4 regions of the Cellulosimicrobium funkei genome follow, and region 2 is predicted to be linked to each of the others. Evidence: predicted binding sites of a transcription regulator. Region 2 holds the regulator's gene; each other region holds the start of a gene.
The links. The regulator Rex, encoded in region 2, represses fermentation and respiration genes when NADH is low (regulators of the CRP and FNR family bind a similar motif). The targets are predictions, from matches to a motif close to CTTGTGAANNNNTTCACAAG.
Positions count from the first base shown of each region.

Region 1: adhE (bifunctional acetaldehyde-CoA/alcohol dehydrogenase) is a predicted target of Rex. The motif match lies at 3,556-3,575, and genes of this name have one in related genera.
Region 3: pflB (formate C-acetyltransferase) is a predicted target of Rex. The motif match lies at 5,333-5,352, and genes of this name have one in related genera.
Region 4: mqo (malate dehydrogenase (quinone)) is a predicted target of Rex. The motif match lies at 4,717-4,736, and genes of this name have one in related genera.

Region 1 is NZ_FTMI01000006.1:279,666-287,471, reverse strand. Features, by position in the region: gene BXA05_RS16080 (DUF6907 domain-containing protein) at 1-222, opposite strand, end outside; gene BXA05_RS16075 (helix-turn-helix domain-containing protein) at 287-508, opposite strand; gene adhE (bifunctional acetaldehyde-CoA/alcohol dehydrogenase) at 724-3,468, opposite strand; gene BXA05_RS16065 (prolyl oligopeptidase family serine peptidase) at 3,675-5,900, shown strand; gene BXA05_RS16060 (glycoside hydrolase family 65 protein) at 5,994-7,806, opposite strand, start outside.
Region 2 is NZ_FTMI01000001.1:44,908-52,713, forward strand. Features, by position in the region: gene BXA05_RS00190 (histidine phosphatase family protein) at 1-367, opposite strand, end outside; gene BXA05_RS00195 (MarR family winged helix-turn-helix transcriptional regulator) at 439-966, opposite strand; gene BXA05_RS00200 (YceI family protein) at 1,129-1,680, shown strand; gene BXA05_RS00205 (redox-sensing transcriptional repressor Rex) at 1,802-2,476, opposite strand; gene BXA05_RS00210 (glutaredoxin family protein) at 2,533-2,823, opposite strand; gene BXA05_RS00215 (HAD family hydrolase) at 2,873-3,745, shown strand; gene BXA05_RS00220 (30S ribosomal protein bS22) at 3,840-3,938, opposite strand; gene BXA05_RS00225 (acetoin utilization protein AcuC) at 4,124-5,350, opposite strand; gene BXA05_RS00230 (TrkH family potassium uptake protein) at 5,560-6,936, shown strand; gene BXA05_RS00235 (potassium channel family protein) at 7,109-7,806, shown strand, end outside.
Region 3 is NZ_FTMI01000003.1:561,074-568,879, reverse strand. Features, by position in the region: gene BXA05_RS10760 (NUDIX hydrolase) at 1-461, opposite strand, end outside; gene BXA05_RS10755 (GuaB1 family IMP dehydrogenase-related protein) at 458-1,909, opposite strand; gene dxs (1-deoxy-D-xylulose-5-phosphate synthase) at 2,113-4,035, shown strand; gene BXA05_RS10745 (carboxylate-amine ligase) at 4,126-5,223, opposite strand; gene pflB (formate C-acetyltransferase) at 5,602-7,806, shown strand, end outside.
Region 4 is NZ_FTMI01000005.1:191,824-199,629, reverse strand. Features, by position in the region: gene BXA05_RS14110 (siderophore-interacting protein) at 1-262, shown strand, start outside; gene BXA05_RS14105 (fatty acid desaturase family protein) at 332-1,441, opposite strand; gene BXA05_RS14100 (helix-turn-helix domain-containing protein) at 1,595-2,548, opposite strand; gene BXA05_RS14095 (hypothetical protein) at 2,639-3,061, shown strand; gene mqo (malate dehydrogenase (quinone)) at 3,182-4,702, opposite strand; gene BXA05_RS14085 (maleylpyruvate isomerase family mycothiol-dependent enzyme) at 4,953-5,885, opposite strand; gene BXA05_RS14080 (pyridoxine/pyridoxamine 5'-phosphate oxidase) at 5,876-6,550, opposite strand; gene BXA05_RS14075 (TetR/AcrR family transcriptional regulator) at 6,547-7,152, opposite strand; gene bioB (biotin synthase BioB) at 7,371-7,806, shown strand, end outside.

The DNA of each region.
Region 1 (7,806 bases), on a different contig from region 2:
CCGCTCGTCCCGGTGCACGCCGTCCGGCGACGCGTGCGCCGCGAGGGTCGTGGCGGGCACCGTGAGCTCCGGGCCGAGGTGCTTGCGGTCGTGCGGGTGGTCGCCCTCCTCGTGGACGGCCACGCACCACGGCGGGCAGTCGTCCACCTGCCAGGACGGCCTCCCGAGCGGCGAAGCCCACACTGCTGATCCCCCTGTCGTGCTGTCGAGCACGTCGGTCATGCCGATCACCTCCCCGGCGACGGGACCATGATGCCGGGGGCGTCCGACACGCCGGACCGCGCCGTTACGAAGGCGGTGGACGGAGGAGCGAGACGGGGTCGACGTCGAGCCGCTCGGCGAGCTTCTCGACCGAGCGGAGGGTCAGGTTGCGCTCCCCGCGCTCGACCCCGCCCATGTACGTCCGGTGGACGCCGAGGAACTCGGCGAAGTCCTCCTGGCTCATCCCGCGGCCGACCCGGAGGGTCCGCAGGTTCTCACCCAGCGCGCGCTGCAGATCTCCTTGCACGCGTGCAACCGTCACCCAGCGCTACTCCTCGGTCTACAGACTTATCGGTATCACCCCGTTCTCGAACGACCCCCTCCCCCGCTCCGCGAGGGGCGCCCGCGCGACGCGTGCTACTCATAGATAGCACATCGCGGGCCCTCTCGTCACACGACGGAGCCCGACGGCGGAAGGGGACTCGCGCCGTCGGGCTCCGGGTTTCGTGGGGCCGGGAAGGGTCAGCCGGCCGCCACGCTCCCGGCAGGCGGGGTCGCCGCCTGCCCGTCCTCGGTGCTCGCGCCCTCGTGGGCCGCGAGACGCTCTGCCCGCACGACCTCGCGGCTGCTGCCGCGGTAGGCCGCGACGAGGATGTCGCGCATGTCCTCCAGGACCGGCATCCGCGGGTTCGCCGGGGCGCACTGGTCCTCGAACGACCGGAGCGCGAGGTCGTCCAGGCGGCTCATGAACGCCCGCTCGTCGACGCCCTGCGCGGCGAACGTCGCCTCGATGCCCACCTTGGCGCGCAGCTCCTCGACCGCCCTCGCGTACGACTCGACGCCCTCCTCCGGGGTGGAGGCCGGCAGCCCGAGGTGCTTCGCGATCTCCTGGAACCGCTCCGGGGCCACGTAGCGCTCGTACTTGGGCCAGCTCGTGAGCTTCGTGGGCACCTGGCCGTTGTAGCGGATCACGTGCGGCAGGAGCACCGCGTTGGTGCGCCCGTGCACGAGGTGGAAGGTCGAGCCCACGGTGTGCGCCATGGCGTGCACGATGCCGAGCATCGCCGAGCCGAACGCCATGCCCGCGATGGTCGCCGCGTTGTGCATCTTCTCGCGGGCCTTCGGGGCCGCCGCGCCCTGCGTGACCGAGTCCTCGATGTGCTCGAAGACCATCTTGATCGCCTGCAGGCACAACCCGTCGGTGAAGTCGTTCGCGTAGACGGAGACGAACGCCTCGGTCGCGTGCGTGAGGGCGTCGAAGCCCGAGTCGGCCGCGAGCTTCGCCGGCATGGTGTCCGTGAGCACGGGGTCGACGATGGCGACGGTCGGGGTGAGCGCGTAGTCGGCGAGCGGGTACTTGAAGCCCGTCTCCGGGTCGGTGATGACCGCGAACGGCGTCACCTCCGCGCCGGTGCCCGACGACGTCGGGATGCACACGAGCTTCGCCCTGCCCCCGAGCTCGGGGAACTTGTACGCGCGCTTGCGCACGTCGAAGAACTTCTCGCGCATGTCGGAGAACTCGATCTCCGGGTGCTCGTAGCGCAGCCACATGACCTTGGCAGCGTCCATCGGCGACCCGCCGCCGATCGCGATGATCGTGTCGGGCTCGAAGTCGCGCATCGACTCCGCGCCGCGGTTCACCGTGCCGACGCTCGGCTCCGGCTCGACCGCGTCGATGATCTGGATCGCGACCTTCTCCTCGCGGCGGGCGAGGACGTCGAGCACGCGGTCGACGACGCCGATGCGGCTCATGACCTTGTCGGTGACGATCGTGACGCGGTGCACGTCGCGCATCTGCGCGAGGTACTGGATCGAGTTCGGCTCGAAGTACGTCTTGGCGGGCACCTTGAACCACTGCATGTTGTTGTTGCGCCGCCCGATCCGCTTGACGTTGATGAGGTTGACCGCCGACACGTTGTTCGACACCGAGTTCGCGCCGTAGCTGCCGCAGCCGAGCGTGAGCGACGGGAGCAGCGCGTTGTAGATGTCGCCGATGCCGCCGAGCGACGTCGGGCTGTTCCACAGCACGCGCACGGCCTTCACGCGCGACCCGTAACGCTCGACGAGCGCCTCGTCGGACGTGTGGATGGCGGCCGAGTGGCCCAGGCCGTCGAGCTCGACCATGCGCTCGGCCATGCGGACGCCGTGCTCGGTGTCACGCGCGCGCAGCACGGCGAGGACGGGCGTGAGCTTCTCGCGGCTCAGCGGCTCGTCGGGGCCGACGTCGTCGATCTCGGCAAGGATGATCGACGTGTCGTCGGGGACCTCGAACCCCGCCTCGCGCGCGATCCACACGGGCGACTTGCCCACGACCTTCGGGTTGAGCTTCGCCCCGGCGCAGTTCGTGCCGTTCGCCTCGACCCCGAAGATGAGGCGCTCGAGCATCGCCTTCTCGGCGGGCGTCACCCGGTAGGCGTGCAGGCGGGCGAGCTCGCGCATCGCGTCGTCGTAGATCACGTCGTCGAGGATCAGCGCCTGCTCCGAGGCGCACACCATGCCGTTGTCGAACGCCTTCGACATGACGACGTCGTTGATCGCGCGGCCGAGGTCGGCGCTCTTCTCGACGTAGGCGGGGACGTTGCCGGCCCCGACGCCGAGCGCCGGCTTGCCGGCCGAGTAGGCCGCGCGGACCATGCCGTTGCCGCCCGTGGCGAGGATGAGCGCGACGCCGGGGTGGTGCATGAGCGTGCTGGTCGCCTCGATCGACGGGTGCTCGACCCACTGGATGCAGTCGTCGGGCGCGCCGGCCGCGACCGCGGCGTCGCGCACGATGCGGGCCGCCTCGACCGACGAGCGCTGCGCGCTCGGGTGGAACGCGAACACCACGGGGTTGCGCGTCTTGAGCGCGATGAGCGACTTGAAGATCGTGGTCGACGTCGGGTTCGTCACCGGCGTCACGGCGCACACGACGCCGACGGGCTCGGCGATCTCGACGACGCCCGTGAGCTCGTCGCGCCCGATGATGCCGACCGTCTTCAGGTTCGCCATCGAGTTGGGCACGTGCTCGCACGCGAAGATGTTCTTGGTCGCCTTGTCCTCGAAGACGCCGCGCCCGGTCTCGGCGACGGCCATCTGCGCGAGGTGGCCGTGCTGGTGCAGGCCGGCGACGGACGCCTTGAGGACGATCCGGTCGACGTCCTCCTGCGTGAGGCTCATGTACTGGTCGAGCGCCTTGCGGGCCCGCTCGACGAGGACGTCGATCTCGTGCGTCGTGCGGGTGTCCTCGGTGCGGTTCTCGACCTTCGTGCTGGCGCTCTTCGCGCTCATGCGTCCCCTCCGGTGCCCGACCTCGCCGGGCGTCGGCCGCGGGTGTGCCGGGGCCGGGATGCCCCGGCTCCTTCGGCGGTCTCTCTACTTGTGAAGGTTTTCACAAGGCGCTCGTGCCCACAAGGGTCGAGCCCCGATGCGGGCCGAAGGTCCCCGCCTCCTCGTGACCTCCGCACCACGGGCCGCGCGCCGTAGGGTGGGTGACCATGACCGCCGAGCAGACGACGAGCCCCTCGCCCGCGACCGAGAGCCGCGCCGCGACCGACCGACCCGACGGCACCCCCCACGACCCGTACCTCTGGCTCGAGGAGGTCGAGGGCGACGAGGCGCTGGCCTGGGTCCGCGCCCGCAACGCCGAGGTCGCCGACACGCTCGAGACCGCCGACGAGTTCGCCGCGACCGAGCGCGCGATCCGCGAGGTGCTCGACTCCGACGCGAAGATCCCCGAGGTCTCGAAGATCGGCGACCGGTACTACAACTTCTGGCGCGACGCGCAGCACGAGCGCGGCGTCTGGCGGCGCACGACGCTCGAGTCCTACCGCACCGACGACCCGGAGTGGGAGACCGTCCTCGACCTCGACGCGCTCGCCGCGGCCGAGGGCGAGTCGTGGGTCTGGCACGGCGCGAGCGTCCTGCGCCCGACGCCGGAGCAGCTCGCCGCGGGCGAGCCGTGGCGGCACGCGCTCGTCGAGCTCTCCCCCGGCGGCTCCGACGCCGACGTCACGCGCGAGTTCGACCTCGTGGAGAAGCGGTTCGTCGCGCCGGAGGACGGCGGCTTCCACCGCGCCGAGGCCAAGGGCTCGCTCGGCTGGATCGACGCCGACACCGTCTACGTCTTCACCGACTTCGGCCAGGGCACGCTCACGCCGTCCGGGTACCCGCGCGTGGTCAAGCGCTGGACGCGCGGCACCCCGCTCGACGCCGCGGTGACCGTCTACGAGGGCACCGACGACGACATGTACATCTCGGCCTGGCGCTCGCACGCGCCCGGGTTCGAGCGCGACTTCGTGCACCGCTCCAAGGCGTTCTACTCCGACGAGCTCTACCTCGCCGAGCGCACCGGCACGCCCGAGCAGCGCCTGACGAAGATCGACGTCCCCGACTCCGCCGAGGTCGGCGTGCGGCGCGAGTGGCTGCTCGTCGAGCTGCGCGACGACTGGACCGTCGGCGGCGCGACGTACCGCGCCGGGTCGCTCCTCGCGGCCCGGTTCGACGACTTCCTCGCGGGCGACCGCGGCTTCACCGTGCTCTTCGAGCCGACGGCGACGACCTCCCTCGCCGGCGCCACGTGGACGCGCCACCACCTCGTCGTCAACGTGCTCGACGACGTGAAGAACCGGCTGCACGTGCTGACGCCGCCGGACGCCGGTGGCGCCGTCGGGCAGGAGGCCGCGGACGCGCCGTGGGTGCGCTCGGAGATCCCGGGCCTGCCCGCGCTGGGCACGGTCGCCGTCGGGGCCGTCGACCCCGTCGACACCGACGACCTCTGGCTCGTCACGACCGACTACCTCACGCCGACGACCCTCTCGCTGCTGTCGCTCGGCGAGCACCCGGGCGACGCGGGCGCGCCCGAGGTCGTCAAGTCCAACCCCGCCTTCTTCGACGCCGACGGCATGACGGTCGCGCAGCACTTCGCCACGTCCGACGACGGCACGCGCGTGCCGTACTTCGTCGTGGGCCGCGCGGACCTCGTCGCGGGGGCGGGCGACGGCGGTACCGGAACCGGCATCGGCACCGGCACCGCGCCCACGCTCCTGTACGGGTACGGCGGCTTCGAGATCTCGCTCACGCCCGCGTACTCCGGCGCGCTCGGCCGCGCGTGGCTGTCGCAGGGCGGCGTCTACGTCGTCGCGAACATCCGTGGCGGCGGCGAGTACGGGCCCGCCTGGCACCAGGCCGCGCTCAAGGCGAACCGGCACCGCGCCTACGAGGACTTCGCCGCCGTCGCGCGCGACCTCGTGGTCCGCGGGATCACCACGCCCGAGCACCTCGGGATGGAGGGCCGCTCCAACGGCGGCCTGCTCGCCGGCAACATGCTCACGCAGTACCCCGAGCTGTTCGGCGCCGTCATCGTCGGCGTGCCGCTGCTCGACATGCGCCGCTACACGAAGCTGCTCGCCGGGGCGTCGTGGGCCGCGGAGTACGGCGACCCGGACGACCCCGAGCAGTGGGAGTTCATCCGCACGTTCTCGCCGTACCACCTGTTCGACGCCGAGCGCGAGTACCCGCCCGTGCTGTTCACGACGTCGACGAAGGACGACCGCGTCCACCCGGGCCACGCGCGCAAGCTCGCCGCGAAGATGCTCGGCGAGGGCAAGGACGTCACGTACTACGAGAACATCGAGGGCGGCCACGGCGGCGCCGCGAACAACGCCCAGGCCGCGCACATGGCCGCGGTGCACTACCGCTTCCTCGCCGAGCGCCTCGGCTGACCGGGCGCTCCCGCCGGGCCGAGCAGGCGGTCCTGGCGCGTCCGCGAGACCGGACGCGCCAGGACCACCTGGTCGGCGAGGTGCGGGCCGGCCTCAGGAGTGCGGCACCGTCGCGGTGATGAGGGTGCCGTCCTCGCGGCGGTTGCCGGAGAGGGCGCGCAGGCTCGGGCGGCCCGGCCTGACCGGGCCCTGGCCGTCGAGCGCGACGCGCGCGACCTCGCCCGGGACGACCTTCACCTGCTCGCCCCGCACGACGACCTGCGCGCCGTCGCCGGTCTCGGCGTCGAGCTCGATCGCGTCGGGCAGCACGGTGACGCGCAGCCGCGAGCCGCGCCACTGCACGCGGAACGTGAGCGACTCCCACTCCTGGGGCAGGCGCGGGTCGAACGTGAGGTCGCCCTCCGAGTCGCGCATGCCGCCGAACCCGTACGCGAGCGCGGACCACGTGCCGCCCGCGGACGCGACGTGCACGCCGTCGGACGCGTTGGCGTGCAGGTTCGCGAGGTCGACGAAGATCGACGACACGAAGTACTCGAGCGCGAGCTCGTGGTACCCCACCTCGGCCGCGACGATGGACTGCACGACGCCCGAGAGCGTCGAGTCGCCCGTCGTCAACGGGTCGTAGTACTCGAAGTCGGCGAGCTTCTCCTCGGCGCTGAAGTGCTGCCCCTGGAGGAACAGCGCGAGCACGACGTCGGCCTGCTTGAGCACCTGGTAGCGGTAGATGACGAGCGGGTGGTAGTGCAGCAGGAGGGGCCGCTTGTCCTCGGGCGTGTGCGCGAGGTCCCAGATCTCGCGCTCGAGGAAGTGCGAGTCCTGCGGGTGGATGCCGATGCTCTCGGCGTACGGGATCGACATGTGGTCGGCCGCGCGGACCCACTCCGCGGCCTCGTACGCGCCGAGCGAGAGCCGGTCCACGAGACGCGCGTAGTCCTCGGGGTGGTCGGCCTTCATGCGCTCGACGACGTACGCCGCGGCGCGCAGGTTGAAGCGCGCCATGACGTTCGTGAAGAGGTTGTCGTTGACGACGGTCGTGTACTCGTCCGGCCCGGTGACGCCGTGGATGTGGAAGTTGTCGTCGCCGTTGGCGCGCCAGAAGCCGAGGTCCTCCCACATGCGCGCCGTCTCGACGAGGATGTCCGCGGCCTCGCGGCGCAGGAAGTCCTCGTCGCCCGTCGCACGCACGTACTGCACGAGCGCGTAGCTCACGTCGGCGTCGATGTGGTACTGCGCCGTCCCGGCCGCGTAGTAGGCGGACGCCTCCTCGCCGTTGATCGTGCGCCAGGGGAAGAGCGCGCCCTTCTGCGACAGCTCCGCGGCGCGGCGCCGGGCGGCGTCGAGCATCTGGTAGCGGAAGCGCAGCGCGTTGCGCGCGTACCGCGGGCTCGTGTACGTGAGGAACGGCAGGACGTAGATCTCGGTGTCCCAGAAGTAGTGCCCGCTGTACCCGGAGCCGGTGAGGCCCTTCGCGGGGACGCCGTTGCCCTCGGCGCGCGCCGTGGCCTGCGCGAGCTGGAACAGGTTCCAGCGCACGGCCTGCTGGACGCCCGGCTGGCCGGGGATCTCGACGTCGGAGCGGGCCCAGAAGTCGTCGAGCCACTCGCGCTGGAGCGCGAGCTGGGCCTCGACGCCGGTCTCGCGCGCCCGGTCGAGCGTGCGCCGGCAGCGGTCGACGAGCTCGCGCGACGGCACGCCGCGCGACGTGTGGTACGCGACGAGCTTGGTGAGCCGGATCGGCCGCCCGGGCTCGGCGTGCACGCGGAACACGTGCTTCGCGAGGTCGTCCTCGGCGAGCGTGCGCACGTCCCACTCGTTCTCGGTCTCGAGCAGGTCGTCGGCCGCGACGGCGAGCGTCATGCCGGAGTTGGTGCAGCGGTAGGACAGCACGAGGCGCTCGTCGTCGCCG
Region 2 (7,806 bases):
TCCACAGGTAGGGCCAGTGCTGCGGGTGCCGCAGCGAGCCGTCGCCGACGCCGAAGGTCTTGCCCTCGAAGTGGTTCGCGGCCTCGATGAGCCGCTCGTCCGTGCCCAGCTCGAGCCCGAACTCCTCGGCGGCGGGCGTCGCGGTCTCCTGCGCGCGCTGCAGCGGCGAGGCCACGACGACCGTGAGGTCGGCGCGGGGGCGCGACGTGCCGTCGGGCCCGGGCTCGCCCGCGAGGTGCGCGGCGACCCGGCGGGCCATCTCGTGGCCGCGCTCGGAGAGGTGGTAGCCGGGGATCCGGCCGTAGAGGACGCCGTCGGGGTTGTGGACCTCGCCGTGGCGCAGGAGGTGGACGATGGTGGAGACCATGCCCACCAGTGTCCCGCACTCGGGGCGAGCGCACGCCACCGCGGGCCGGCGCGACGGGCCGGGACGGGCGGTCAGGCGTCGCGGTCGGCCTTGCACGCCTCCGCGACGGCCGCCATCGCCTCGCCCAGCGCCCGGAACTGCTCCGGCGTGAGCACGTCGACGAGGTACCGGCGCACGGCCGCGACGTGTGCGGGCGCCGACGCGACGAGCACGCGGTAGCCCTCGCTCGTCATCGCGCAGTTCACGCCGCGGCGGTCGCCCGAGCTCGCGGAGCGCCGGACCAGGCCGCGCGCCTCCATGCGCGCGACGGTGTGCGTCACGCGGCTGCGCGAGCGGGCGAGCCCGTCCGCGAGCGCCGACATGCGCAGCGTGTGGTCGGGGCTCTCGGAGAGGCGCACGAGCAGCTCGTACTCGTTGAGCGACACCTCGGACCGTTCCTCGTGGTCACGGCCGAGCGCCTCGATGAAGCGCACGGTCCCGTCGAGGTACGCGCGCCACAGGCGCTGCTGCTCCGCGTCGAGCCAGCGCGGCTCGGCGGCGGGGGCGGCGGGGGTGCGGACGGTGCTCGCCGTCGGGGTGTCGACGTCGTTGCGGGTCATGGGTCCTCGGCGGTGCGGGAGGGGCTGGGGGCGTGGGGGGTCGGAACATTGTTCCACCCCACGGGAATAGACGGACCGAGGGGTGCTGTTGATACGCTCGTTCCGAAGTTGAACGTTCAACCACTTGGTCCGCCAGGACCCCGACCACCCGCAGGAGCACCCATGGCCTCGTCGCTGCCCGCCGGCCTCACCGCCGGTACCTACGCCCTCGACGCGTCGCACTCGCAGGCGTCGTTCACCGTCCGCCACGCCGGGATCTCGAAGGTCCGCGGCACCCTCGCGATCACCGACGGCACGATCACCGTCGGCGACGACCTCGAGTCGACGTCCGTGACCGCCCAGCTCGACGCCGCGTCCGTGAGCACGGGCGACGAGAACCGCGACAACCACCTGCGCAGCGCCGACTTCTGGGACGCGGAGAACAAGCCGACGTGGACGTTCACGTCGACGCGCATCACGAGCGACGGCGACGACTACGTCGTGGCCGGCGACCTGACGATCAACGGCGTCACCAAGCCGGTCGAGCTCGAGACGGAGTTCGCGGGCACCGCGACCGACCCGTTCGGCAACCCGCGCGCCGGCTTCGAGGCGACCACCGAGATCTCGCGCAAGGAGTTCGGCCTCACCTGGAACGCCGCGCTCGAGACCGGCGGCGTGCTCGTCGGCGACAAGATCAAGATCGCGCTCGACGTCTCGGCCATCAAGCAGGCCTGACCGTCGTCCCGGGCACGTCCCGGGCGAGACCGGCGCCCTCCGGCAGGGGTGCCGCCCCGAGGGGCCGCGTGCACCGGCACGCGGCCCTTCGTCGTCCCCCGGGCCCAGGCGCCGGGGCCGCTCAGCGCTCCTGCGACGCCGCGAGGGCGCGGGCCTGCGAGTGGAACGCGAGGATCTGCAGCTCGCTGCCCACGTCGACGCCGCGCACGTCGACGTCCGCCGGGACCTGGAGCGCGCGCGGCGCGAAGTTGAGGATCTCGCGCACCCCCGCCGCGACCACGCGGTCCGCGACCGCCTGGGCGTGCGCCGCAGGCGTCGCGAGGACGACGATCGACACCTTCTCGCGCTCCACGACCTCCTCGAGCGCGTCGACGTGCTCGACGACGAGGCCCGCGGCCCGCGTCCCGACGACGTCCGGCGACGCGTCGAGGAGCGCCGCCACGTGGAAGCCGCGCTGCTCGTAGCCCGAGTAGTTCGCGAGCGCGTGCCCCAGGTTGCCGATCCCGACGATCGCGATGCGGTGCTCGTCGACGAGGCCCAGGGCCTCGGTGATGTACTGCGCCAGCGAGTCGACGTCGTAGCCCACGCCGCGCGTGCCGAACGACCCGAGGAACGACAGGTCCTTGCGCAGCTGCGCCGGGCCCACGCCGGACAGCTCCGCGAGCTCGACCGACGACGTCGTCCCGACGCCCCGCGCCACGAGGTCCCGCAGCGCGCGCAGGTAGGACGGGAGCCGCGCCACCGTCGCGCTCGGGATCCCCGGCGCCGTCACCTCACCGACTACCTGCTCAGCCACCGTCACTCCGTCGTCCAGGGACCGTCCTCGTCGACGGTCACGCTCCACGGGAGGAATCATCCCAGGTCCGCGCGCGGCGCCGAAATCCGGGCCACCGCACGCGCCAGCCGGCGCGCGTCCACGCGCCAGAACCCCTGCTGCACCCCGCCGACCGTGACGACCGGCACGTACTCGCCGTACTGCTCGCGCAGCGCCGGGTCGGTGCCCGGCGCGTCCAGGTCGACCTCCGCCCACGCGACGCCCGCCTCGGCGCACACGTCCTCGACGACCGTCCGCGCGTCGTCGCACAGGTGACAGCCCGCGCGACCGAACAGCAGGACGGGGGCGGGGGCGTCGGAGGTGCTCACGCCTCCCAGGGTACGAGGCCCCGGCGGCCCGACCGCCTAGAGTGGAGGCATGGCGACGTCTCCCGGCCCGGGCCCCGACCCGACCTCCCGGCCGACGCTCCCCGAGGAGGCGCCCGCGCGCGCCCCCGGGCCGCCGCACCGCACCGCCGCGTTCTTCGACGTCGACAACACGATCATCCGCGGCGCCTCGTCGTTCCACCTCGCGCGCGCCCTGTACCAGCGCGAGTTCTTCTCGACGCTCGACATCGTGCGCTTCGCCGTGCACCAGGCCCGTTACCTCGTGTTCGGCGAGAACAAGCAGCAGATCGACCGCATCCGGTCGCGCGCGCTCGCGCTCATCGCCGGGCGCTCCGTCGCCGAGGTCACCGCGATCGGCGAGGAGGTCTACGACACCGTCCTGTCGCTGCGCATCTACCCCGGCACGCGTCGCCTACTCGACGAGCACCTGGCGGCCGGGCACCAGGTGTGGCTCGTCTCCGCGACCCCCGTCGAGATCGGCGAGCTCATCGCGCGCCGGCTCGGGACGACGGGCGCGCTCGGCACCGTCGCCGAGCACGAGGACGGCTTCTACACGGGGCGGCTCGTCGGCGACATGATGCACGGCCGCGCGAAGGCCGCCGGGGTGCGGGCGCTCGCCGAGCGCGAGGACATCGACCTCGAGGCGTCGTACGCGTACGGCGACTCGCTCAACGACGTCACGATGATGGAGGCCGTGGGGCACCCGTGCCCCATCAACCCCGACGCCCGGCTGCGCCGCCACGCGCAGGACGTCGGCTGGCCCATCCGCGAGTTCCGCGGGCGCAGGCGCCGCGTCGCGCGCAGCAGCGTCCGCACCGCGAGCTGGGCCGGCGCCGCCTGGGCCGCCGCGCTCGTCCTGCGCTCGGTGCGCCGCGCCGTCGACCGGCGCATCGCCCGCCTCTGACCCCGCCCGGGCCGCGCCCGGAGACGCGTCGAGCCCGGTCCCTCGGGAGGGGCCGGGCTCGACGACGGGTCGGCGCGTCAGGACGCGCGCGACGTCACTTCTTGTTGCGACGCTGGTGACGCGTCTTGCGAAGCAGCTTGCGGTGCTTCTTCTTGGCCATGCGCTTGCGGCGCTTCTTGATGACGGAGCCCATACGGTCCTCGCAATGCTCGAGCGGCGTGTCGGTCGGCGACCGGTCGACCGGCCGCGGGTGGTCCACGGTTGATCGGGGCCCCGGCGACCACGAGGGCGCCGCAAGCCGACCAACACGAGAGAAATCCGCCCCCTAGCCTACCCGCTCGCGCCCGTGCCCCGGTACGCGACCGGTCGCGGGACGTCTCAGTCGAAGTGCGCGTCGAGGCCCAGCAGCGGGAAGACGGCCCGGCGCGTGGCCGCGACGGCGCGGTCGACGTCGTCGTCCGGGTCGTACCCGCTGCTCCACCGCCGGACCTCGACCTCGGGCCCGAACGCGAGCGGTGCGTCGAACCCGGCGACCTCCGCGACGCGCTCGCGCCACTCCGCGGGCAGGGGCACGCCCGCGGTGACGGGCCGGTGCACGACCTCCCCCACGACGGCCGACCACACGAGCGGCACGACGCGCGCGATCGCGTACCCGCCCCCGCCGAGCGCGAGCCACCGCCCGTCGGTCAGCTCGTGCGCGAGCCCGTGCATCCAGGTCGTGGCCGTGCGCTGCGCGTCGACGGACACGTCGAGGTCGGACAACGGGTCCTCGCCGTGCGCGTCGCACCCGTGCTGGGTGACGAGCACCTCGGGGCGGAACGCGCGCAGCACGGGCGGCACGACGGCGTCGACCGCGCGCAGCCAGCGGGCGCCGTCGGTGCGGCGCGGGAGCGCGACGTTGACCGCCGTCCCCTCGGCGCCGGGGCCCCCGAGGTCGGTCGGGTGGCCCGTCCCGGGGAAGAGCGTCGCGCCGCTCTGGTGGACGGAGACGGTGAGGACACGCGGGTCGTCCCAGAACGCCTCCTCGACGCCGTCGCCGTGGTGGGCGTCGAGGTCGACGTACGCGACGCGCTCGACCCCGTCGTCGAGCAGGCGCCGGATCGCGACGGCCGCGTCGTTGTAGACGCAGAAGCCCGACGCCGCGCCCGCCTTCGCGTGGTGCATGCCGCCCGCGACGTTCACCGCGTGCCGGGTACGGCCCGCCGCGATCTCGCCCGCCGCCTCGTACGAGCCCGCGACGATCCGCGCGGCCGCCTCGTGCATCCCGCGGAAGACCGGGTCGTCCTCGGTGCCGAGGCCGCGGGCCGGGTCGGGCGTGCCGTGCTCCGACGCCGCGCGCACCGCCGCGACGTACGCGGGCTCGTGCACGAGCTCGAGCACGTCGTCGGGCGCGGGCTCGGGCCGCACGACCCGCAGGTCCGCGTCGTCGTCGAGCAGGCCGAGGGCGCGCACGAGCCCCATCGTCAGGTCGAGCCGGGCCGGCGCCATCGGGTGGCCGGGACCGAAGTCGTAGCCGAGGAGCTCGGGGCTCCACACGACGCAGGCTCCGGGCGCCGCAGCCGCCCCGGTCGGGGCGGGCGACGACGTCGGGTCGGTCGTGGGCATGGCTCACGGTAACGCCCGACGGCGCGCCCCCGCCCCACCGACCGCGCGCCGGACCGCGCGGGACCGCCGGTCCGGGCCTCCGCCGGGTCTCCACGAGCCCCGGTGCGGCGTCCGGGCCCGCGAGCGGGCATGATGTCCCGGCGCCGGAGCGGCGACATGACGGGCCACCGGGCCCGTGGCAGAGTGGCGCGAGTGGTGAGGGAGGCTCCATGCCGACGAGCATGACCGGGCGCCTGTTCAGGGGGCGGGAGATCGTCGACCGCCTCGCCCGACAGTCCCCCGCCCGCCTCGCCGTCACCGTGTTCGCCGCCGTCATCGCCGTCTTCACCGCGCTGCTCATGGCGCCCTGGGCGACGGCGAGCGGCCGGTCCGCGCCGTTCGTCGACGCGTTCTTCACCGCCACGTCCGCCGTGTGCGTCACCGGTCTCGTCGTGGTCCCCACGGGGACCTACTGGTCGGGGTACGGGCAGGTCGTCATCCTGCTGGGCATCAAGATCGGCGGCCTCGGCGTCATGACGCTCGCGTCGATCCTCGGCATGGCCGTGTCCCGGCGCATCGGCCTCACGCAGAAGCTCCTCACCGCGTCGGAGACGAAGACGACGCGGCTCGGCGAGGTCGGCTCGCTCGTGCGGGTCGTCATCATCACCTCGACGTCGCTCGAGCTCCTCATCGCGCTGCTCCTGCTGCCGCGGTTCGTCGTGCTGGAGGAGACGTTCGGCGAGGCCGCGTGGCACGGCATCTTCTACGGCATCTCCGCCTTCAACAACGCGGGGTTCATCCCGACGGAGCACGGCCTCGCCCCGTACGTCGGCGACTGGATGCTGTGCCTGCCGATCATCCTCGGCGTGTTCATCGGGTCGCTCGGCTTCCCCGTCATCCTCAACGTCATGCGCAACCGCCGCCGCGCCTCCAAGTGGAGCCTGCACACCAAGCTCACCCTCACGACGAGCGCGGCCCTCGTCGTCGTGGGCACGGTGCTCTTCGCGGCCGTCGAGTGGGGGAACCAGCGGACCCTCGGCCCCCTCGACCTCGGCGAGAAGCTCCTCGCGTCGCTCTTCGCGGGCGTCATGCCGCGCTCCGGCGGCTTCTCGACCGTGGACACCGGCGGCATGCACGAGGCGAGCTGGCTCATCACCGACGCGCTGATGTTCGTCGGCGGCGGCTCCGCGTCGACCGCGGGCGGCATCAAGGTCACGACGCTCGCCGTCATGCTCATCGCCATCGTGTCCGAGGCGCGCGGCGACCGGGACATGGAGGCGTTCGGGCGGCGCATCCCGCGCGACACCCTCCGGCTCGCGGTCGCGGTGTCGTTCGTCGGCGCGACGGCGGTGCTCCTGTCGAGCCTGCTCCTGCTGGAGATCACCGGCGAGACGCTCGACGTCATCCTCTTCGAGACCATCTCCGCGTTCGCGACCGTGGGCCTGTCGACCGGCATCACGCCCGACCTGCCCGACGCCGGGAAGTACGTCCTCATCGCGCTCATGTTCGTCGGGCGCACGGGCACCATGACGTTCGCCGCCGCGCTCGCGCTGCGCGACCGCCGCCGCATCGTGCGCTACCCCGAGGAGCGCCCCATCATCGGGTGAGCAGCCCCGCCCGGCGGCGCGACCGCCGTCGGGCCGGACGCGACCGCCGCACGAGACCTGACCGACACCCCACCGCACCAGCGGACCGACGAAAGGCCCCACCGTGACCGACCCGTTCACCCGCGCCGCCGACGGGAAGGACGGCGCGTCCGCGGACCCCGTCGCCCAGCGCATCGTCGAGCGCGGCCGCGCGGAGCGCGCGCGCCGGGACGAGGCGAAGGCCCCGCGCAAGGACGCGGGCGTCCTCGTCATCGGCCTCGGCCGCTTCGGGACGGCGATCGCCGCGACCCTCGACCGACTCGGGCAGGACGTCCTCGCCGTCGAGCGCGACCCGGACCTCGTCGCCCAGTGGAGCGGGCAGCTCCCGCTCGTCGAGGCCGACGCCTCCAACCCGGTGGCGCTCGAACAGCTCGGCGCGCGCGACTTCCCCGTCGCGGTCGTGGGGGTGGGCACGTCGCTCGAGGCGAGCGTGCTCATCACCGGCAACCTCGTCGACATGGGCACGCCCCAGATCTGGGCCAAGGCGATCTCGGCGGAGCACGGGCGCATCCTCCAGCGCATCGGCGCGCACCACGTCGTGTTCCCCGAGGCCGACGCCGGCTCGCGCGTCGCGCACCTCGTCTCCGGGAAGCTGCTCGACTACATCGAGGTCGAGGACGGGTTCACGATCGTCAAGATGCGGCCGCCCCGCGAGGTGCAGGGGTTCACGCTCGCGCAGTCGAAGGTGCGCGAGCGGTACGGCGTCACCGTGATCGGCGTGAAGTCGCCCGGCGAGGAGTTCCTCTACGCGACCCCCGAGACCCGGATCAGCGCGAACGACCTGCTCATCGTGTCGGGTCACGCCGACCTCCTGGAGCGGTTCGCCGCTCG
Region 3 (7,806 bases), on a different contig from region 2:
ACGGCGCGGACCGGGGTGGGCCGGGCCCACCACCCGAGCACGGGCGTGACGACGTGGTTGCTCACCGGCACGGGCAGCCGGCCGAGCGTGCCGAGCACCTCGACGCCGCCCGGGTCGAGGCCCGTCTCCTCCTCGGCCTCGCGCAGCGCGCCGCCCACCGGGCCGTCGTCGTCGGGCTCGAGCCGGCCGCCCGGGAACGCGACCTGGCCCGGGTGGTGGCCGAGCGTCGTCGCGCGCGCGAGCAGGAGCACGTCCAGGTCGGCGGGGACGGCCGCGGCCGGGCGCTCGGCGGGCACCCCGTCGAGGACGCCGAAGAGCAGCAGCACGGCGGCGTCGCGCGCGTCCGGGCGCAGCGTGCCGACGGCGTGGCGCCACGGCTCGGGCCAGGCGCCGCCGTCCCGGGCGAGCGTCGCGAGCTGCGCGCGCGCCGACGCGCGCGCAGCCTCGGGCGGGGTCGTCACCAGCTCACCGGGAGCGGGCGGCCCTCCTCGTAGCCCGCGGCCGACTGCACGCCCACGACGGCGCGGTCCGCGAACTCGGCGAGGCTCGACGCCCCGGCGTAGGTCGCGGAGCTGCGCAGCCCGGACGTGATCTGGTCGAGCAGGTCCTCGACGCCGGGCCGCTGCGGGTCGAGGAACATGCGGCTCGAGCTGATGCCCTCCTCGTACAGCGCCTTCCGCGCGCGGTCGAACGGCGAGCCCCCCGCGGTGCGGGCGGCGACGGCGCGCGCCGACGCCATGCCGAAGCTCTCCTTGTAGAGGCGGCCCGTGCCGTCGTCGTGCAGGTCGCCCGGGGACTCGTAGGTGCCCGCGAACCACGACCCGATCATCACCTGCGAGGCGCCCGCGGCGAGCGCGAGGGCGACGTCGCGCGGGTGGCGCACGCCGCCGTCGGCCCAGACGTGCTTGCCGAGCTCGCGCGCCGCGGCGGCGCACTCCAGCACCGCGGAGAACTGCGGGCGGCCGACGGCCGTCATCATGCGCGTGGTGCACATGGCGCCCGGCCCCACGCCCACCTTGACGATGTCCGCGCCCGCCGCGACGAGGTCGCGCACGCCGTCGGCCGTGACGACGTTGCCCGCCACGACGGGGACGTCCGGGCCCACCGAGCGCACCGCGTCGAGCGCCTGGAGCATCTTGGCCTGGTGGCCGTGCGCCGTGTCCACGACGAGCACGTCCACCCCGGCCGCGAGGAGCTCCTTCGCCTTCGCCGCGACGTCGCCGTTGATCCCGACGGCGGCGCCGACGCGCAGGCGCCCGGCGTCGTCGAGCGCGGGCGCGTAGACCGACGAGCGCAGCGCGCCCTTGCGCGTGAGGACGCCGACGAGCGCGCCGTCGCGCGTCACGGGCGCGACCTTGAGGCGCGCGGTGTGGAGCTGCTCGTAGGCCGCCTCGAGCCCGGCCCGACCGCCGTCGAGCACGGAGGCGTCGAGGACGAGGGGGTGGTCGGTCATCACCTGGTGGACCTGGGTGAAGCGGTCGACGTCGGCGCAGTCGGCCTCCGTGACCACGCCGACCGGGCGCCCGCCGTCCACGACGACCGCGGCGCCGTGCGCGCGCTTGCCGATGAGCGTGAGGGCGGTGTGGACGGTGTCGTGCGGGCCGACGACGACGGGCGTCTCGATGACGGGGTCCTTGGACTTCACGTCCGCGACGACGTCCGCCACGACGTCGGTCGGGACGTCCTGCGGGATGATCGCGATGCCGCCGCGCCGCGACACGGTCTCCGCCATGCGGCGCCCCGCGACGGCCGTCATGTTGGCGACGACGACGGGGATCGTCGTGCCCGTGCCGTCGGCGGAGGAGAGGTCGACGTCGAAGCGCGACGCGACCTCGGAGCGCGACGGGACGAGGAAGACGTCGCCGTAGGTGAGGTCGGTCGCGGGGGACTGTCCGGGCAGGAAGCGCATGGCTCCATCCTACGAGGTCGCACCCCGCCGTTGTCCGCACTGCGGAAGGAGAATTCCACGAACGTCGCGTCCGTGCGTCCGCGGCGCGAGTGTGCGTCAATGACGTGAAGGTCCCGTCGCCCGGCGCACCGCGGCGCAGGTCATCGGCCCGGACGGCCTAGAGTTGTCGGGCTGGTCGCACGGGAACGGAACGGAGCATCTGCATGAGCCTGCTTGGCACGATCACCTCGCCCGAGGACGTGCAACGGCTGACCCCGGGGCAGGCGCGCGAGCTCGCCGCGGAGATCCGGGCGTTCCTCGTCGACTCCGTCTCCCGCACGGGCGGCCACCTCGGCCCGAACCTCGGGGTCGTGGAGCTGACCATCGCGATGCACCGCGTGTTCTCCTCGCCCACGGACACCTTCGTGTTCGACACGGGCCACCAGTCCTACGTGCACAAGCTCCTCACGGGGCGCCAGGACTTCTCTGCGCTGCGCAAGCAGGGCGGGCTGTCCGGGTACCCGTCGCGCGCCGAGTCCGAGCACGACGTCGTCGAGAACTCGCACGCGTCCACCGCGCTCTCGTGGGGCGACGGCATCGCGAAGGCGAACGTCGTGCGCGGCCTCACCGACCGGCACGTCGTCGCGGTCATCGGCGACGGCGCGCTCACCGGCGGCATGGCCTGGGAGGCGCTCAACAACATCGCGGAGAGCCAGGACCGCCGGCTCGTGGTCGTCGTCAACGACAACGGGCGCTCGTACTCGCCCACGATCGGCGGCCTCGCGCACCACCTGTCGACGCTGCGCACCACGCACGGCTACGAGAGCTTCCTGCAGTGGGGCAAGCGCACCCTCAACCGGTCCGGCGCGCCCGGGCGGTTCGCCTACGAGTGGCTGCACGGCCTGAAGAAGGGCCTCAAGGACGTCGTCGCGCCGCAGGGCATGTTCGAGGACCTCGGCATCAAGTACGTCGGGCCGGTCGACGGCCACGACGTCGAGGCCATGGAGCACGCGCTGCGCCGTGCGAAGGCGTACGGCGCGCCCGTGATCGTGCACGCGCTCACCGAGAAGGGCCGCGGCTACACGCCCGCCGAGCAGGACGTCGCCGACCGCTTCCACGCCGTGGGCAAGATCCACCCGGAGACCGGGCTCCCGGTCGCACCCTCGCGCTTCGGCTGGACGAGCGTCTTCGCCGACGAGATCGTCCAGATCGGGCGGCGGCGGTCCGACGTCGTCGCGATCACCGCGGCGATGCTCGAGCCGGTCGGTCTCAAGCCGTTCTCGCAGGCGTTCCCCGAGCGCACGTTCGACGTCGGGATCGCGGAGCAGCACGCCGCGACGTCCGCGGCCGGCATGGCGTTCGCCGGGCTGCACCCGGTGGTCGCGGTGTACGCGACGTTCCTCAACCGCGCGTTCGACCAGGTGCTCATGGACGTCGCGCTGCACAAGGCCGGCGTGACGTTCGTGCTCGACCGCGCGGGCATCACGGGCGACGACGGCGCGAGCCACAACGGCATGTGGGACATGGCGATGCTGCGCATCGTGCCGGGCCTGCGCCTGGCCGCGCCGCGCGACGAGGAGACCCTGCGGACCGCGCTGCGCGAGGCCGTCGACGTCGACGACGCCCCGACGGTCGTGCGGTACCCGAAGGGCGCGCTCTCGGACGCGCTGCCCTCCGTCGAGTCCGTCGACGGCGTGGACCTGCTCGCCGTGCCCGCGGTCGCGGGCGACGAGGCCGCCCCCGCCGCGGCGGCGCCGGGTGGTCCGCGCCGCGTCCTGCTCGTCGGCCTGGGCTCGATGGCCCGCGTCGCGCTCGACGCCGGGGAGTCGCTCACCGCGCACGGCGTCGACGTCACGGTCGCGTCGCCCACGTGGGTGCTCCCGATGCCGAGCGCGCTCGTCAAGCTCGCCGGGGAGCACGACCTCGTCGTGACGGTGGAGGACGGCGTCGCGGACGGCGGTGTCGGCGCGCTGCTGGCCCAGCGGGCGCTGGAGTCGGGCGTGCGCACGCCCGTGCACCCGATCGGTCTCCCGGCGCAGTTCCTCGACCACGCCACGCGCGACCAGGTCGTGTCCGCGTACCGCCTCACCGGGGCGGACGTCGCGCGCGACGTGCTGGACGCGCTCGCGGCGCTCGCACGCGGCTGACGACCCCTGCCGCGCACCCGGCTCCCGGGTGCGCGGCCCCGGACACGCGGACGGCCCGCGGCGCAGGTGCGCCGCGGGCCGTCGCGTCGGTCAGGAGTGGGTGACCTCGACCGCCTGCTCGACGACGGCGCGCAGGTCGCCGCCGGACGCCGCGTGCCACGCGCGCTGCCGGGCGGCACCGTTGCCCCCCGACCACAGGCGCCCGAGCAGCTCGGTCACCGCGTCCAGGTCACCGGCGTCGACGAGCGCGTCGCGCACGTGCGCGACGAGCTGGCCCACGACGTCGTGCGCGGGGGCCGGGCGCCAGGTGAGGGGCGAGACGAGGTCCTCCTCGAGGCCCGAGCGGCCGGCGCGCCAGGACGCGGTGCGCAGGATCTCGGGCCGCAGCTCGGGCGCGGGCGCGCCGTCGGCGGCCTCGCGGGCCGCCGTCTCGACGAGACCCCGGGCGAGCGCCGCGAGCAGCGTCGCGGTGTCCGGGTCGAGGCACACGTCCGCGACGCGGATCTCGACCGTGGGGTAGCGCGAGGACAGGCGGGCGTCGAAGTAGACCATGTTCTCGTCGAGGATCGTGCCGGTCGCGACGAGGCCGTCGACCGCCGCGCGGTACGCCTCGGGCGAGCCGAACGCGCGCGTCGGGCCCGAGGTGGGCCAGCGCGACCAGACCTGCGACCGGAAGCTCGCGTACCCGCTGTCCTGGCCCTGCCAGAAGGGCGAGTTCGTGCTCAGCGCGAGGAGCGTCGCGAGCCACGGCCCGATGCGGTCGAGCACCGCGACGCCCTCGGTGTCGTCCGCGACGGCGACGTGCACGTGGCAGCCGCTCGTGAGCTGCTCGCGCGCGGTGAGGCCGAACGCGGCGCGCGCCTCGAGGTAGCGCAGGCGCGACACGGTCGTGCCCTCGAACGGCAGGGGAGACGTCGAGAGCGCGGCGACCCGGGCCCCGACGCGGTCCGCGGCCTCCTGGGCGCGACGCCGGCCCTCGCGGATCTCGGTCGCGAGCTCGTCGATCTCGCGGCGCGGGTGCGTCGCGGTCTCGAGCTGCTCCTCCATGAACTCCGACTCCAGCGAGCCGGTGCCTCCGCCCTTGTCGTCGGTGCCGGAGGCCTCGAGGGCCTCGGCCGCGCGGGCGACGGGCTGCCCGTCGTCGCCGACGAGCAGGAACTCTTCCTCGACCCCTACGGTGCGTTTCACCCGGGCAGTCTCACACGGATGCGCGCGGCACGTCCGGCGAGCGTGTGACCCGCGCCCGTGTCGTGCGTCACGACGGCGGCGCGGGGTCCCCAGGGTGAGGGCCGGAGGGCTTGTGAAGGTCATCACAAGACCTCCTCGGCAGGGGTGTTGCGGGGGCGAGGAACCGCGGAATCTCGCCGTTCCTGCCGGGTCCCGCCCGCCTCGGGACCTAGGTCCCCAGGCGGTCCCGAACGCCTCCGCGGCGGGCTCCGGGAACCTAGCCTGGAGGTGGCGAAGGAGCCCGTCGGAACCTCGGCCGAGGGCCCCACCCGGGACCTCGCGAGGCCGGCGGGTCCGGCCGGCGCGCGGACCCGCGCGTCAGGCACGAGGGAGGTCCAGATGACCAGCGTTTCCGAGGCAACCGGCACGACGAGCGGCGGCCGCGCGACGGGGGCGGGCGCCGTCGACCCGCAGCGCGACACCGCGCACGTCCCTGCGTGGGAGGGCTTCACCGACGGCCCGTGGCGCGACACGGTCGACGTGCGCGACTTCATCCAGCGCAACTACCGCCCGTACACGGGCGACGCGTCGTTCCTCGCCGGCCCCACGGAACGCACGACGGGCATCTGGAGCACGCTGTCCGCCATGTTCCCGGAGGAGCGGGAGATGGGGATCTACGACGTGGACACCCGCACGCCCGCCGGCATCACGGCGCACGCGCCGGGCTACATCGACAAGGCGCACGAGGTGATCGTCGGTCTGCAGACCGACGCCCCGCTCAAGCGCGCGATCATGCCGAACGGCGGCTGGCGCATGGTCGAGGGCGCGCTGGAGACGTACGGCTACGAGGTCGACGAGACCCTGCGGAAGGTCTTCACCGAGTACCGCAAGACGCACAACCAGGGCGTGTTCGACGTCTACCCGCCGAACGTGCGCGCGGCCCGCAGCTCGCACATCATCACCGGCCTGCCCGACGCCTACGGCCGCGGCCGGATCATCGGCGACTACCGCCGCGTCGCGCTCTACGGCGTCGACGCCCTGATCGCCGCGAAGAAGCTCGACAAGCTCGGTCTCGACACGCAGCCCTTCAGCGAGAAGGTCGTGCGCGAGCGCGAGGAGCACGCGGAGCAGATCCGCGCGCTGGGCGAGCTCAAGGAGATGGCGGCCTCGTACGGCTACGACATCTCCGGCCCGGCGACGACGGCCCGCGAGGCCGTGCAGTGGCTCTACTTCGCCTACCTCGCCGCGGTGAAGGAGCAGAACGGCGCCGCGATGTCGCTCGGCCGCACGTCGACGTTCCTCGACGTGTTCATCGACCGCGACCTCGAGGCCGGCCGCATCACGGAGTCCGAGGCGCAGGAGATCATCGACGACTTCGTCATCAAGCTCCGCATCGTGCGGTTCCTGCGCACACCCGAGTACGACGCCCTGTTCTCCGGCGACCCGACGTGGGTCACCGAGACGATCGGCGGCATGGGCGAGGACGGGCGCCCGCTCGTCACGAAGAACTCGTTCCGGTTCCTCCAGACGCTCTACAACCTCGGGCCGGCCCCCGAGCCGAACATGACGGTCTTCTGGAGCCCGGAGCTGCCGCAGGGCTTCAAGGACTACTGCGCGCAGGTCTCGATCGACACCTCGGCCGTGCAGTACGAGTCGGACGAGCTCATCCGCCAGCACTGGGGCGACGACGCGGCGATCGCGTGCTGCGTGTCCCCGATGCGGGTCGGCAAGCAGATGCAGTTCTTCGGCGCTCGCGTGAACCTCGCCAAGACGCTGCTCTACGCGATCAACGGCGGCCGCGACGAGATCTCCGGCAAGCAGGTCTCGCCCGTGGCGGCGCCCGTCGAGGGCGACGTGCTCGACTTCGACGACGTCATGGCGAAGTTCGACGCGACGATGGACTGGCTGGCCGCGACGTACGTCGAGGCGCTCAACTGCATCCACTGGTCGCACGACAAGTACGCGTACGAGCGCATCGAGATGGCGCTGCACGACAAGGACGTGCTGCGGACCATGGCGTGCGGCATCGCGGGCCTGTCCGTCGCGGCGGACTCGCTGTCGGCGATCAAGCACGCGAAGGTCTCCGTCGTCCGCGACGAGCGCGGCCTCGTCGTCGACTACGTCACCGAGGGCGAGTACCCGACGTTCGGCAACGACGACGACCGGGCCGACGCGATCGCCGTCGACCTCGTCGAGCGGTTCATGGCGAAGGTCCGCACGCACCCGACGTACCGTGACGCGGTGCCCACGCAGTCGGTCCTGACGATCACGTCGAACGTCGTGTACGGGAAGGCGACGGGCAACACGCCTGACGGCCGCCGCGCCGGCGAGCCGTTCGCCCCGGGTGCCAACCCGATGAACGGGCGCGACACGCACGGCATGCTCGCCTCGGCGCTGTCGGTGGCCAAGCTGCCGTACGACGAGGCGCAGGACGGCATCTCGCTGACCAACACGGTCGTGCCGAGCGGCCTCGGGCGCACCAAGGAGGAGCAGGTCACCAACCTCGCCGGCCTCCTGGACGCCTACATCGGGTCCGAGGGGTACCACATGAACGTCAACGTGCTGAACCGCGAGACGCTCCTGGACGCCATGGACCACCCGGAG
Region 4 (7,806 bases), on a different contig from region 2:
CGCGGGCGTCGAGCTGCGCTGGCTGGCGCGCGACGGCGCACGGCCCGCGGGCGGCGGCGACCACGACCTGCTGCCGGGTCGTCTCGCGCTCGACGCCGTACGGTCGGCCGACCTGCCCGCCGGTCCCGGCTACGCGTACGCGGTCGGGGAGTCGGCGCTCGCCACGGGCGTGCGCCGCCACCTGGTCAACGACCGGGGCATGCCGAAGGCGCACGTCGACTTCGTCGGGTACTGGCGCCACGGGCACGCGGCGTCCGCCTGACGCGCCCCGCGCGCGTCGTCGGGCGCGGGGCGTCGTGCAGCGGGTCGTCGTGCAGCAGGGGAGGGTCGGTCAGACCCGGCGGAGCTGGCGGAACATCGGGCAGTCGAACGGGTCGCGCGCCGAGAGCCCCACGCGGTTGAGGTACCGGACGACGATCGCGTAGGACTGCACGAGGCTCGTCTCCGTGTACGGCAGGCCGAGGTGCGCGCAGTGCTCGCGCACGATCTCGCGGGCCCGCGCGAGGTGCGGGCGCGGCATGCTCGGGAACAGGTGGTGCTCGATCTGGAAGTTGAGCCCGCCCATGAGGATGTTCATCCACCACCCGCCGCGGATGTTCCGCGAGGTGAGGACCTGCTTGGACAGGAAGTCGATCTTGCTGTCGGCGGGGATGATCGCCATGCCCTTGTGGTTGGGGGCGAACGACGCCCCCATGTAGACGCCGAAGACGGCGAGCTGGACGCCCAGGAAGGCGGCTGCGAGGCCGAGCGGCAGGAACCAGACGACCGCCCCGACGTAGAGCGACAGGCGCAGCGTGATGGTGACGATCTCGATGACGCGCGTGCGGACGTCGCCGCGCGCGCGGCCGCCGGCGAGGAGCGAGCGGAACGCCTGCACGTGCAGGTTCACGCCCTCGAGCGTGAGGAGCGGGAAGAACAGCCAGCCCTGGTAGCGGTTGATGACCGCCCGGAAGCCCTTCGCGACCTCCGCGTCCTCCTCGAGGAACACGACGACGTCGGGCGCGATGTCCGGGTCCTTGCCGCGGCGGTTCGGGTTCGCGTGGTGGCGCGTGTGCTTGTTCATCCACCACGAGTGGCTGATGCCGACGACGCCGTTGGCCAGCACCTTCCCGAGGCGGTCGTTCGCCGGGCCGGACGCGAAGACCTGGCGGTGCGACGCCTCGTGCGCGACGAACGCGAACTGGGTGAGGATCAGGCCGAGCGCCCCGGCGACGAGGAGCTGGAACCACGAGTCGCCCAGGAGGACGAACCCGGCGACAGCGCCGCCGAGCGCGAGCGTGAGAACCCCGAGGGTCCACAGGTAGTAGGCGTGCGTGCGGTGGAGCAGGCCCGCGTCGCGCACCGTGCGCGACAGTGCGCTGTAGGTGCTGGTGACGGCACCGGGCTCGTCGGTCCGAGGGCGGGTGGCCCGGAAGCCCGGGCGCACTGCGGCAGAGGTCATGTGTCCTCGCAGGGGTGTCGGTGTCGACTTCCCAGCCGCGGAGGTGAGCAGGTGCTCGTCGTGCAGATGACCCCACCCTACGGGACCGTAGGTTGCGCGCGCGAGGGGGCCGGGTGAAGGAGTCGCGAAGGAGCGACACCTCCTCCGGAGGGGTCAGGCGGCGAACCGGAAGGTCTGGCGGTACTCCGTCGGCGTGATCCCGACCGCCCGCCGGAAGTGGTGGCGCAGGAGCGCGGCCGACCCGAAACCGCTGCGGCGCGCGACCTCCTCCAGGTCCAGCGAGGACTCCTCGAGCAACGACTGCGCGTGCGCGACGCGTTGCGACGTCAGCCACGCGAGCGGGGTCGTGCCGGTCTGCGCGACGAACGCGCGCGCGAAGGTGCGCTCGGAGGTGTGGGCCCGGCGGGCGAGGTCGCGCACGGTGAGCGGCTCGTCGAGGTGGTCGGTCATCCACTCCAGCAGCTCCCCGAACGAGTCCTCCTCGCACTCGGGCACCGGGCGCTCGATGAACTGGCGCTGCCCGCCGTCGCGCTGGGGCGGCACGACCATGCGCCGGGCGATGGTGTTCGCCACCCGGGCCCCGAGCTCGCGGCGCACGAGGTGCAGGCACGCGTCGATGCCCGCCGCCGTTCCGGCGCTCGTGATGAGGTTGCCGTCGTCGACGAAGAGCACGTCGGGGTCGATGTCGAGGCTCGGGTAACGACGGCGCAGCTCGTCGGCGTGCATCCAGTGCGTCGTCACCCGCCGTCCCTCGATGACGCCCGCGGCCGCGAGCACGAACACGCCCGAGCACACGCTGAGCAGCAGGGCGCCGCGGTCGGACGCGCGGCGGACGGCGTCGAGCACCGCGGGCGGGTAGTCGGTCCCGATGCGGATCGCCGGCACGACGACCAGGTCCGCGTCGTCCGTCGCGGAGAGGTCGTGGTCGGGCACGACGTGCGCGCCCACCGACGTGCGGACGGCACGGCCCGCGACCGGGCCGCACACGCGGAAGTCGAACGACGGGACGCCGTCGTCGCTGCGGTCGAGGCCGAAGACCTCGCACACGACGCCGAACTCGAACGGGGCCAGGCCGTCGCACACGACGGCCGCGACGGATCGCACCATGCTCGGCACGCTACGCCGCTGGCAGGATCTTGTCGAGAGGTGTCAGTGCTGCCACTCGTGGCGCGGGTCGTGCGCCGCGAGGGTGGAGCCATGGACATCTTCTGGGGTGTGGTGGCTCTTCTCCTCGTCGTCGGCCCGACGGTCGCGGCCCTCGCGGTCCGCCGCGAGGACCCGGCCCGTCCGTGGTTCCCCGCCGGGTCCGACGGCGCGTGGCCCGACGGCGCCGCGTGGGACGCGCGCGGGGACCGGTCGGTGCACGGCGAGCGCTGGGACCGCGACGCGCAGCGGCTGGACGCCGACCTGCGCGCCGCGGCGTCGCGACCGGCTGAGCCGGCCGCCGTCGTCGACCCGCACGAGGTCGCGGCCGAGCTCGTGCTGCGGCGCGTCGTGCCGAACCCGGCCGTGCGCGACGGCGCGCGCGCCGCTCCTGCCGTGCCGGGCGGGCGCCCCGGGGCGAACGCGCCCGCCGCGCCGCGGCGGCCGGGGACCCGGGGCACGCCGCTCGCGCGCTGAGCCCTCGCGTGCGGAGCCGCCCGGCCGCGCCGCTCGACCGCGTGCGGCGTCTCCGGACGCACGAACGGCCCGGACCTCGTGGAGGTCCGGGCCGTTCGCGGGGGAGCGGTGTCGCTCGGGTCAGGCGCGCGAGCCGACCGCGTCGACGTCCGCGTCGCCCGTGAGCTGGTCGAGGCCCTCGAGCTCGTGCGCCTCCCACGGGGCGTGGCCGAGGCTCGGGATCATCGTCGCGAGCTCCGGGCGCCACTTGGTGAAGCGGGCGGGGAAGCAGCGCTCGAGCAGGTCGATCATCGCGGGGACGGCCGTCGAGGCACCCGGCGAGGCGCCGAGCAGGCCGGCGATCGAGCCGTCGGACGCCGCGATGACCTCGGTGCCGAACTCGAGGACGCCCTTGCCGTCCTTGTCCTTCTTGATCACCTGGACGCGCTGGCCCGCGGTGATGGTCTCCCAGTGCTTGGGGTGCGCGGTGGGCATGAAGCCCTGGAGCGCGGTGAACTTGGTCTCCGGGCTCGCGAGGAGCTGGCCCACCAGGTACTGGGTGAGGTCGAGGTTCTTCAGGCCCGCGCCGACCATCGAGCCGAGGTTGTGCAGGCGCAGCGACGTGAACAGCCCGAGGTACTTGCCCTTCTTGAGGTACTTGGGGCTGAACCCGGCGTAGGGGCCGAACATCAGGTACGTCTTGCCGTCGACGACGCGCGTGTCCAGGTGCGGGACCGACATGGGCGGCGAGCCGACGTCGGCCTTGCCGTAGACCTTCGCCTGGTGCTGGGCGACGAGCTCCGGGTCGTCCGTGCGGAGGAACTCGCCGCTGATCGGGAAGCCGCCGTAGCCCTTCGCCTCGGGGATGCCGGCCGCCTGCAGCAGCGGCAGCGCGCCGCCGCCGGCGCCGACGAACACGAACCGGGCCTCGACGGTCGAGCGGCGCTTCGGGGCGTTCCACGAGCGGTCCTTGACCGTCAGGCGCCAGCGGCCGTCCTTCGTCTTCCTGAGGTTCTTCACCTCGTGCTCGAGGTAGAGCTGCGTGCCCTCCGAGACGAGGTAGTCGACGAGCTGCTCGGTGAGGGCGCCGAAGTCGACGTCCGTCCCGCTCGTCGCGCGCGTCGCCGCGACCGGCTCGTCGCCGTCGCGCTCGGCGACCAGGAGCGGGGCCCATTCGGCGATGACCGCCGGGTCGTCCGTGAACTCGAGCTCGCTGAACAGCGGGTGGCGGCGCAGCGTCTCGAAGCGGCGACGCAGGTAGTCGACGTTCTCCGCGCCGCGCACGAAGGTCATGTGGGGGGTGCGGGAGATGAAGCTCGCGGGCTGCGGCAGCGCGCCCGTCGTGAGCAGGTGGTGCCAGAACTCGCGCGACACCTCGAACTGCTCGTTGATCTTCACCGCCTTGGTGATGTCGATCGAGCCGTCCGGCTTCTCCGGCGTGTAGTTCAGCTCGCACAGGGCGGCGTGACCCGTCCCGGCGTTGTTCCACGGGTTCGACGACTCCTGCGCCACGGCGTCCAGGCGCTCGTAGATGCGCACCTTCCAGGTGGGCTCCAAGACCTTCAGGAGTGCCCCGAGCGTGGCGCTCATGATGCCACCGCCGATGAGGGCTACGTCGATCTGGTCTGCGCTGCTTGCGGGGTTGCTCGCTCGACTCGACACATGTCGATCCTACGCTTGTGAAAGAGTGCACTAACTGTGCGGTGCGTCACGGGCGTGCGTCACACTTTCGCGGGACCTCGGTCCCGAGCCGGGCAGGTCGGACGTCGCGTACCGCGCGATCCGGCCGGGTCCGAGCCGTCTTCCCGCGAGGTAGAGCCGTGGTCTCGCGAGGTAGAGCCGTGGTCCGCGTGCGCCAGCCGACCACGCCTCTACCTGGCGGACCAGGGCTCTACCTCGGCCGACCGGGGCTCTACCTCGCGGGGGTGGGGTTCTCCTGCGGCGGGGAGTACGGGGACGGCCAGGGGCCGATCTCGGGGAGGCTCACGGGCTCGCCCGCGAGGCGGGCGGTGGGCTCGGCGCCGGGGGTGCGGCCCGCGAGCCAGGCGGCGACGTCGGTGAGGCGGCCGTGGACGACGACGGCGCCCCGGCCGGGCGCGGACGCGGGCGCAGGCGAGGCCGCGGCCCCGGAGGTGGGCTCGGCTTCGGACGCGGGCTCAGGTCCGGCATCCACGCGGAGGCCGCCCGGTCCGACGCGAAGGGCGCCCGGTCCGATGCGGAGAGCGCCCGGTCCGACGTGGAAGCCGCCGGCGCCCACGACGAGGTCTCCGGGTTCCCCGTCGAGCGCGACCACGACGTCGTCCGCGAGCCGGACCCCGAGGAAGTCGAGGAGGTGCAGCCCGAGCGCGGGAGGCCAGGAGTCGAGACCGACGCCCGCGTCGAGGTCGACCGCGTGGATCCGCACCTCGCGCCACCAGGCCACGAGCGCGTCCGCAACCGTGCCGTCGCGGTACGTCACCGGCGCGGACCACCCGGGGGACCCGGCGGCGGGCCACGCGGCGTCGAGGCGGTCGGCCAGCGCATCGAGTGCCGCGACGTGCTGCGCGACGGAGCGCAGCGCGCCCGTCCGGATGCCGTCCTCGCGCCCGGCCGCGCCGCCGTCGTACACCTCGACGAGCTCGCCGCGCGCGGCGCGCTCGGCCTGCCGTGCCATGGCCTCGCCGATGGCGGTGACGTGCGCGAGCACGTGGCTGCGCGACCACCCGGGCAGGGCCGACGGCGCGTCGAGCCCGGCGGCGTCGAGCCCGCGCGCCGCGTCGGTCACCGCGTCGAGGGCGGCGCGCGCGTCGCGCCGGACCTCCTCGACGTCGGGCGGGGTGAGGGCGGGGGCGTCGGTCAGGGCCACAGCAGCTCCTTCGTCCAGGTGGTCGGCGCGCCGGACGCCGCGGTGTACCGCAGGCGGGTCTGGCCCGCGCCCGACGACGCCCAGAACTCCACGCTCGTCGGCTCGAGCGCGTACGCGGTCCAGGCGTCGAGGACGAGCCCGGGCTCCGCCCGCACGCGGTCGAGGGCGGCGTCCCATGCCTCGCGGTAGGCGGCGCGGGACGCGAGCGGGGCGCTCTGCGACCCGGCGAGGGCGGTCGCGCGGGAGAAGTCGGACCGGTCCAGGAAGTCGGCGGCGGACGTCTCGGCGTCCAGCGGCACGACGGGCCCGCGCACGCGGACTTGCCGACCGTGCTCGCGCCAGAAGAACGTCAGGGCGGCGTTCGGGTTCTGCGCGAGCGCGACGCCCTTGGGGGAGTCGGCGCGTGTCGCGAAGACCCACCCGTCGCCGTCGACGTCCTTGAGGATGAGGGTCCGGGCGTCCACGCGGCCGCTGGCGTCGGCGGTCGAGAGGGTGGCGGCGTGCGGTGCGGGCAGCCCGGCGTCGATCGCGTCGTCGAGCCAGCGGACGAAGAGCGTGCCCGGGTCGTCGGGTGCGGCGTCGACGTCGAGACCGGGGAGGTCGGGGCCGAAGACGGGCAGGGCGCGCAGGCGCTCGCGCAGGGTCGGGCGGTCGGCGTCGGTCATGCGTCCTCCGAGGTGGTCGGGAGCGGGTCGAGCAGGGCGACGAAGCCCCGCGCGGCGGCGGACATCGCGTCCGGGTCGTCGAGGGCGCGCGCGAGGACGTACCCGCCCTGCACGACGGCGACGGCGGCGTGCGCGCGGTCGCGCGCCGCGTCGTCGGGCAGCCCGCCCTCGACGAGGACGGCGGCGGCCAGGTCGACGAGCCCGCGGAAGTAGGCGCGCACCTCAGCGGCGAGCGCGGCGTCGTCCATGACGGCCTGGTCGCTCACGAGGCGCCCGACCTTGCAGCCGGCCAGCGCGGGCCGCGGGCGTTCGAGATAGCGGACGAGGCGCTCGACGGCGGAGCCCTGCGCGCCCAGGTCGCGGCGCGCGGCGTCGAGGCCCGCGGTCGTCGTGGCGTGCACGGCCGCGGCGGCGAGGTCGTGCTTCGTGGGGAAGTGGTGGTAGAGGCTGCCCTGCCCGACGCCGCTCGCGGCGAGGACCTGGCGCGGGCTCGTCGCGCCGACGCCCTGCGCCCAGAACAGCTCCTGCGCGGCGGCGACGAGGCGGTCCCGGTTCGAGCCGGGCGCCTCCGCGCGTGGCTCGGGTCGCGTGTCGGACGGCATGGTCCGAGCCTAACGGGCGACCATACCTACCGCTAGGTATGTCGCGGACGAGTCTCGGGACCGACGGGGTGCGACCTGCGCCTGGGGGAGAGCGACGGTCTCGCCCCACCGGTCTTGTGGACCGTCACCAACGCGTCGTCGGGCTCCCCGGTCGGCGGAACGCGACGCTGGAGAGACCGTGCACGGGCGCGCGCGGCGCGCGTCGCCACGATCGACCCATGGACCACGACCTCGCCGCGCTGCTCGACGACCTCGTCTCCGCCACGACGCGCGAGGAGGCGCCCTCCGCGGACAGCCTCCTCGCCGTCCTCGCGACCGACGACGACGACCTTCTGGACGTCGTCGCCGCGGCGGCCCGGGTCCGACGCCGGTGGTTCGGCCGGCGCGTGAAGCTCGCCTACCTCGTCAACCTCACGTCCGGGCTGTGCCCCGAGGACTGCACCTACTGCTCCCAGCGCCTCGGGTCCGCGGCGGAGATCCTGCGGTACACGTGGCTCCGTGCGCCCGAGGCGCTCGGAGCGGCGCGCGCGGGGATCGACGCCGGGGCGTCGCGCGTGTGCCTCGTGGCGAGCGGGCGCGGCCCCACGGAGCGCGACGTGACCCGCGTCTGCGGGGTCGTGGCCCGGATCGTCGAGGAGCACCCCGGCGTCGAGG